DNA from 2 places in the Pectobacterium peruviense genome. Region 2 is predicted to be linked to the other one. Evidence: predicted binding sites of a transcription regulator. Region 2 holds the regulator's gene; the other holds the start of a gene.
What was found. The regulator CRP, encoded in region 2, controls carbon source genes, mostly activating them, when cyclic AMP is high. The targets are predictions, from matches to a motif close to ATGTGANNNNNNTCACAT.
Positions count from the first base shown of each region.

Region 1 (4,217 bases), 2.5 Mb from region 2:
TTCCACGCGAGATGTCGGGTTAGACAGCGGCATCACGATAGGGCGAGCGCAGTGTTTGTACATTTCACGGATGATTTCTTCCGTGAACAGACCCGGCTGGCCGGATACACCGATCATGATGGTCGGCTTGGCATTGCGTACCACTTCCAGCAGTGAAATCGCGTCGCTGTTACAATCCCAATCAACCAGCAGCTCACTTTTCTGCACCAGCTTGCTCTGGAAATCGAGCAGGTTCGGCAGTTTGTCCGTCAGCAGACCGAAACGGTCAACCATGAAGACGCGTGCACGTGCTTCTTCTTCGCTCAGTCCTTCTGACTTCATCTGCGCAATGATTTGTTCAGCGATACCACAGCCTGCGGAACCTGCACCCAGGAAGGCAACTGTTTGATCGCGTAACTGTGTACCTGCTGCGCGGCTGGCGGCAATCAGGCTACCGATAGCGACGGCCGCGGTGCCCTGAATGTCATCGTTAAAGCTACAGATTTCATCACGATAGCGATTCAGCAGCGGCGTGGCGTTTTTCTGCGCGAAGTCTTCAAACTGCAACAGCACATTCGGCCAGCGGCGCTTCACGGCCTGAATGAATTCGTCAACGAATGCATAGTATTCGTCGTCGGTGATACGCGGATGGCGCCAGCCCATATACAGCGGATCGTTCAGACGCTGCGGGTTGTTGGTGCCCACGTCCAGAACGACTGGCAGGGTGTAGGCTGGGCTGATGCCGCCACAGGCGGTGTACAGTGCCAGTTTACCGATCGGAATCCCCATACCGCCGATACCCTGGTCGCCCAGACCCAGAATACGCTCACCGTCGGTCACCACGATGACTTTCACGTTTTGTTTGGTGGCGTTTTGCAGCATATCGTCGATATGTGCGCGGTTAGGGTAGGAGATAAACAGGCCACGGGCGCGGCGATAGATATCAGAGAAGTGTTCACAGGCTTCGCCAACGGTCGGGGTGTAGATGATTGGCATCATCTCACTGAGGTGACCATCCAGCAGGCGGTAGAACAGTGTCTCGTTGGTATCCTGAATGTTGCGCAGGTATACGTGTTTTTCAATATCGTGTTTGAATTCCTGATACTGGCGCCAGGCGCGTTCTGCCTGTTCTTCGATAGTTTCAACGGCTTCTGGCAGCAGGCCTGCAAGGTTAAAATCAGCGCGTTCTTCTTCAGTAAATGCGCTGCCTTTATTCAGCAGGGGAAATTCGAGCAAGATCGGACCAGCATAGGGGATGTAGAGAGGACGTTTGCTTTCGTATTCTAATTCCATGACTTTTTACTCTTCGGGTAACAGAAAAGACACTCAGGTGTTGTCGATGAAAAACTGCTGAGGATCTTAAATTACCCAGAGAATATGTACAGAAAATGTTAATTTAAATAGTTACAGATGGCTTGCATCTTGGCTGAAATACAGGCTTTATCGATTCACCTCTCTTTTTTCATCCTCATGCCGCTTAAATTTTGCGCTTCTCTCTGCTGTTATTCCTCAATAAAGTGGTGTTCAACGTCGGTGCAGCCCAGCTCGGCCAACATAATTTGTGAGATCGCCCAGTGGCTGACAACCGCATTACGGCGTTCAACGACAGCCGCGTGCTTAATGGTGATCGAATCTTCGCCAGCAAGGTTCATCAAATTCAACGCGGATTGTAAAGGTGGCAGGCTAGGGTTGAACGCGGCATTTTCTGCGTAGCGTCCGGTATAGATGTTGCCGCTTGTAGTTTCCAGCGCAATGCCGCTGATAGCGTTGCTGTAGGGGGCGTGGCTACGGTTGGCAGCATCCAACGCCTGACGCGTGAGCGCATTCACATTCTGCAAGGTCGCACCGTGGTTGACGTCATCCATCAGCAGCGTATCGATTTGCAAATCGACGGGGCCAAAGGCATCCGGTAGATAGTGGCTGAGTACGGCTGGTTGGCGACCCGGCAACTGAATACGTAGTGACGCCGCATTGCGCAATTCATTCATAAATTGGCGACAGTGGCCGCATGGCGTGTAGTTCACGGTCACGGCCCGCAATCCACGCTCATTACGCAGCCAGGCATGGCTGACGGCGCTTTGTTCTGCATGCACCGTTTGCTGAAGCTGAACGGCGGTAAACTCCATATTGGCACCAAAGTAGAAATTGCCGCTGAGTCCTTGCGCAATGGCACCAACCTGAAAATTCGAGATAGAGGCTTGTGCGCAGGCGGCAGCCAGAGGCAATAGTGCAAAGGCCAACGCATCGGCGTCTAGTAGGGTAGCCTCGCATACTGCACTCACCTCGTCAGCGGTTAGCATGGCGGCGAAATCTGGTTTATCGATCAATGGGCCGAGCGCGTCTTGCAAACTGGCAGATAATTGCTGGAAGGCGTTTTCAAATCGTGGATGCATGTCGGCTTACTCTCTAATTACCCGTCAATGACGTCATGTTAGGGAGCAGAGTAGCAATAAATTGTGATCAAAATCTCTTTGTTGAATGAAATGACTGCAAATTAACTACTAAATGCGAGATGTATCTCAATTTTATAGCGTGAACGATGCGGGTACACATCGTTCACATCAGGCTTCAGCCAGCAAAGTGCAAGAGCACGGGAAATACCAGCGGAGCGATCAGCGATGTGATGATCCCACATATGACCAGCGCCAGTGAACTGAATGCGCCTTCCTGATAATCGACCTCTGCGCTGCGCGCCGTGCCAAGTGCATGCGAGGCGGTGCCCATCGATAGCCCACGTGCGGCTTTGGTTTTGATGCCCACACGGTTGAACAGGCTGTGGCCTAATACGGCACCAAGAATACCGACAAAAATCACGCAAACGGCGCTGATCGCCGGAATACCACCAATCGCGCCAGCGACAGCCATCGCAATGGGGGTAGTGACAGATTTTGGCAGTATTGAGGCGGCGATTTCTGGCGATGCACCCATCCACAGTGCCACCAGCGTGCCAGAGATAATCGCCGTCAGGCTACCGATGAAGCACACGCTAAGGATCGACTTCCAGCGCGCGCGAATTTGGTGTAGCTGTTCATAAAGCGGGAACGCCAGCGCGACTACCGCAGGTTGCAGCAGATCGTTAAGCACTTTGCTACCTTGAAAATAGTGCTCGTAGGGAATCTTCAACACCAGCAGCAGTGGAATAATAATCGCCATCGATACCAGCAGCGGGTTCAACAGAGAGATCTTGGTCAATACGGCCAGCTTACGTGCGGCGAAAAAGACGATCAGAGTAAGAGGCAGCGACCACCACAAATAGCTGAACATTATTCGTTATCCTTCGGCGGCGTGCGATCGCCAGCCATGACTCGTTCACGCTGCATAATCTGGGTACTGAAACCCACAACCAACATGACAATAAAGGTGCTGATCAGACAGGAAACCACGATAGGGCCAAACTGCTGGCTGACCAGATCGTAATAATTCATAACGCCAACGCCAATGGGGACGAACAGCAGCGCCATATGACGAATAAGGAGGTGGCAGCCCGGTTTTACCCACTGAGCGGGCAGGATCTGCGAGGCGAGTAGAGTGAACAAGACCAGCATGCCAATGATACTGCCGGGGATAGTGAACGGAAGTAACGCGGATACCGCATTGCCTGCCAGCAGGCAGAGATAAATCAATGCGAAAGCGCGTAAATACTGCCAGCAAACGGTGAACGTATTACGCATGGGAAATTCCTGATTAGCAGAGGGGACTATCATAACGCTAATGGAATTTACGTGCCACAGCTCACGAATCTTGTTACGGGGGAGACGGCTTTTCAGCCTAAAGAACGAGCAACGCCTGTCTTAACTGAAAATAAAAAGAGAAAGTCGGTGAGAGCAATCCGGTTCAGCCCTGCGTTAACGTGTTCATTGGCTGCTTACCAAGGAGGCGTTGAAACGCAAGACGCGTTATTTTACGTCTACGCTCCATTCGGTGATAGCGATTTGTCCCTCTCCGCCAAAGATCTCGGTGCCAAACTCAACGCTGCTGATATATTTTGTATCGCTCATCCATTTCTTTGTTTCCACTAAATAGTGGGTGAAATGACGAATATTGAGTGATGCACTGTTAGTGTTGGAAGTATGGACAAAAGAAAAGACATTCCAGCCCCCACCATTATCCGCATTGATCCAGCCTTTGAATACATTCCAACTGCTACCGTCGAGGAAAACTGTTTCAATATAATCACCTGCAGGACCTGCATTGGTATCATTTAGCCAGATCATCAATTCGTCGGTAGGGGAGGAGTC
Region 1 is NZ_CP161826.1:2,967,440-2,971,656, reverse strand. Features, by position in the region: gene DUT67_RS13475 (NAD-dependent malic enzyme) at 1-1,272, opposite strand, end outside; gene cdd (cytidine deaminase) at 1,482-2,372, opposite strand; gene DUT67_RS13465 (CidB/LrgB family autolysis modulator) at 2,548-3,243, opposite strand; gene DUT67_RS13460 (CidA/LrgA family protein) at 3,243-3,650, opposite strand; gene DUT67_RS13455 (glycoside hydrolase) at 3,876-4,217, opposite strand, start outside.
Region 1: a site for CRP is predicted at 2,434-2,451, ahead of cdd (cytidine deaminase). Genes of this name have one in related genera too.

Region 2 (4,217 bases):
GGGCATGTCGGCTTCGTCGGTGGAACATTGCTGAAACCGGAAATGTGGCTGGAACAGCGCATTCCCAATTGGCTTAGTCCATTTTTGGACCACGCCACCGGTTCTTTTTATTCAGAAACAATTTTTACTCAGGAAACATAGCGTGATAATTCCCTGGCAACAGCTCGATCCAGAAACGCTGGATAACATCATCGAATCTTTCGTGCTGCGCGAAGGCACCGATTACGGCGAACAGGAGCGCTCGCTGGCGCAGAAAGTCGAAGATATCCGCAGTCAGCTCCAATCCGGCGAAGTCGTTTTGGTGTGGTCTGAGTTACATGAAACGCTAAACATTATGCCGCGCGGTCAGCTCAATGCCGGTGGACATGCCCCTTATTGAGCATGGCGAAAGACGTGAAAGAACGCGTCAAACATGCTAACAATGGGAACAATTACGTCATTTTTGAGAATGCGCGCAGGCTTTCAGTCTATGCGGGCATCGAGATCACGGAGTCACGCGCCTTATGTCACATCAACATCCGATTATTGCGGTTACGGGCTCCAGCGGAGCGGGAACCACGACCACCAGTCTGGCCTTCCGTAAGATATTCCAACAGTTCGACCTACGCGCAGCCCAGTTGGAAGGTGACAGCTTTCACCGCTATACCCGCCCGGAAATGGATATGGCAATCCGCAAAGCGCGTGATTTAGGACGCCACATCAGCTACTTCGGCCCAGAAGCGAATGATTTCAGCCTGCTGGAACAGTCGTTTATTGAATATGGCCTACATGGGTGTGGTCAGACGCGTAAATACCTTCATACCTATGATGAAGCGATTCCCTATAACCAGGTTCCTGGGACGTTCACACCGTGGGAACCGATGCCAGAACCTACCGACATCCTATTCTATGAAGGACTGCACGGCGGCGTAGTCACCGAACAAAATGATGTGGCACAGCATGTCGATTTGCTCGTCGGTGTGGTGCCGATCGTCAACCTGGAGTGGATACAAAAGCTGATCCGTGACGTCAATGAGCGCGGCCACTCGCGTGAAGCGGTCATGGATTCCGTTGTCCGCTCCATGGAAGACTACATCACCTATATCACGCCGCAGTTCTCTCGCACCCATATCAACTTCCAGCGCGTACCCACCGTGGATACCTCCAACCCGTTTGCTGCCAAGTCGATCCCCTCACTGGATGAAAGCTTCGTCGTCATCCACTTTCAGGGATTGGATAATATTGATTATCCCTATCTGCTCGCCATGTTGCAGGGCTCGTTTATCTCCCACATCAACACGTTGGTCGTTCCCGGCGGGAAAATGGGGCTGGCAATGGAATTAATCATGGCACCGCTGGTGCAGCGGTTAATCGAAGGGAAAACGATAGAATAAGCATCGAGATACACGCGGAGACCACAGGGTGAGGCCTCTCTACGGGCCCCCCTGTGTTTCCCCTAATAATGGGCTTAAGTAACCAGAATTAGTGCTCAGAGAAAGGAATTATGGCAGTACTCTAATTTCGTGACTGTGTGTCACCTCAACGGCTTTACCCAGCATCAATGCCACAGAACAGTATTTTTCCGCTGACAGCTCGACGGCACGTTCGACGGCTTTATCGGTCAGCCCTTTCCCCGTCACAATAAAATGCAGATTGATATGGGTAAATAAGCGCGGTGCTTCAGACCGACGCTCTGAGGTTAATTTCACCTCACAATCCGCCACATCATTACGGCCCTTTTGCAGAATCGATACCACATCAATTGCGCTGCATCCCCCTACGGACATCAACACCATTTCCATCGGACTGGGCGCTTTATCGCCAGAATTACCGTCCATCAATACCTGATGTCCCGATGAGGATTCGCCCAAAAACGTTAAGCCTTCAACCCATTTTACCCGAGCCTGCATGATGCCTCTCCACTAAAAATTTTTTGAAAATTTATACCGTTACTGTACAAAAACCAGCGTTAATCAGAGCTTTGTCATGCTGAAGCGAGACAACACAAGACACATCCTTAAAGCTGTGTTAAAACGAAAATAGAATAGACCTTTTCTGGACAAACCCAGAAACGAAGAAGATGATGACGTAGCCAGAAATACCCAGCCACGTTTACGGTGCGGCAAAGCAGCAACCGAAAAACCAAGGGTACAGTGGTTCCAGTATATTCCCTGACGTCATTCTGCCTAGACTGAATTTTATTTTTTTTAGCAGTTAAACACGCCGTACAGGGAACTCTGACCCCTGTAATTTGCGCAGTGAATTACAACAGAGGATGATAGCGAATGGTTCTCGGCAAACCGCAGACAGACCCAACTCTCGAATGGTTCCTTTCCCATTGTCATATTCACAAGTATCCATCGAAGAGCACGCTGATTCACCAAGGTGAAAAAGCAGAAACGCTTTACTACATCGTGAAAGGCTCTGTAGCAGTGCTAATCAAAGATGAAGAAGGCAAGGAAATGATTCTTTCCTACCTCAATCAGGGCGATTTTATTGGTGAGCTCGGCCTGTTTGAAGAAGGTCAGGAACGCAGTGCCTGGGTTCGGGCAAAAACCGCCTGTGAAGTGGCTGAAATTTCCTATAAAAAATTCCGCCAGCTCATTCAGGTTAACCCGGATATCCTCATGCGCTTGTCTGCGCAAATGGCAAACAGACTTCAGGTTACTTCAGAAAAAGTCGGCAATCTCGCCTTCCTTGATGTGACCGGCCGTATCGCCCAAACCTTACTCAACCTGGCCAAACAACCTGATGCCATGACGCATCCAGATGGCATGCAAATTAAAATTACCCGTCAGGAAATTGGGCAAATCGTTGGCTGCTCGCGTGAAACCGTGGGCCGCATTCTGAAAATGTTAGAAGACCAGAATCTGATCTCTGCGCACGGTAAAACGATCGTCGTTTACGGCACTCGCTAAACCCTTGTCGCGGTACCCTATGACTAGTCCTGATATGGGTTGACAGTTTTCTGCCTGTAAAACGCCTGATGAACCTCATCGGGCGTTTTGTATTTCAGGGCCTGATGTGGCCGCTCATGGTTATAAATCGCCACAGATTCTTTTACCATTTTCCTCGCTTGTGCCAGATTAGCTGGGCGAGAGAGTAAAAACTCATTTTTCAGGATGCCGTTTATCCGTTCAGCCAGCGCATTCTGATAGCAGTCATAACCATCTGTCATTGAACAGGTTATCCCATTTCTCTCATGTACCGACTGGTAAAGCGCTGAACAGTATTGTAGCCCTCTGTCAGAGTGGTGTATCAACGGCCCTTTTGTTTTTCTTTGTCGTAACGCACGTTTGAAGGCTTTTACCACATTTTCAGTTTGCAGATTATCCCCTACATGGTAACCCATGATTTTTCTGGAACAGGCATCCGTGACCAAACTCAGATAGACCGTGCCACTGCGTACTGGTAGATAAGTAATATCGGCGACCCAGACTTGCTCCGGCTGAAGGACAGTAACCTGTTCGGGGCCAGACTTCAGCAAGTTCGGATGCCGGTAAAAACGATGATGGCTGTTGGTCGTTTTGTGGTATGCCCGCTTTACGGGTACCAGAAGCCGGTGTTTACCCAGTAGGCTAAACAGGCGGTCACGCCCGATATTGAGTGTTTCACCTGCCTGACGGTTCAACAGAGAGTGGAGTTTGCGTGTGCCTATACGTGGCTGACGGCACCGAACTCGGGCAATAAAATCAAGAACCTGACTATTGTGTTCATGTCGTTTATTGCACCTTGCATTATGCTGGTACCATGCCTGTCTGCTGTGCCCCAGGAGCTGGCATGCGCGTGTCACGGTGACTTTTGGGGCCTGACTCTGCGCAAGGACTTGCCGGGCCGCTTTTTTACGACACTTACCCCGTAATCATTTTTCAGGACGTTGATAACAGATTCAAAAAACTCAGCTTTCTGATTCGCCAGCTTAAGCTGCTCTTCAAGTTCTTTGATTCTTTGCTCGGGTGTAAGTGGGGTATTTGTCTGAGCCACAAGCAGTTTCCTTTTCATCAGGTCAGGAAGTCCGGGACTCCAGTCAAGCTGGCCATATTTACGCAGCCAGACAAGAACGGTGGAGCGCCCCTGAATGCCATATCGCTGCTGGGCCTGTTTATAGGTCATCTCGCCTTTTTCGACCTGTTCAACGACGGCTATTTTAAAGGATAGAGGATAATCACGTTGGGTACGTTTGAACTCAGTCATCATCACGTTCTCCGTATTTAAGTCAGGGACGTGTCAACGCTATT
Region 2 is NZ_CP161826.1:476,276-480,492, reverse strand. Features, by position in the region: gene DUT67_RS02145 (hydrolase) at 1-141, shown strand, start outside; gene DUT67_RS02140 (YheU family protein) at 143-379, shown strand; gene DUT67_RS02135 (phosphoribulokinase) at 504-1,373, shown strand; gene DUT67_RS02130 (OsmC family protein) at 1,482-1,889, opposite strand; gene crp (cAMP-activated global transcriptional regulator CRP) at 2,265-2,897, shown strand; one part of gene DUT67_RS02120 (IS3 family transposase) at 2,921-3,825, opposite strand; one part of gene DUT67_RS02120 (IS3 family transposase) at 3,825-4,176, opposite strand.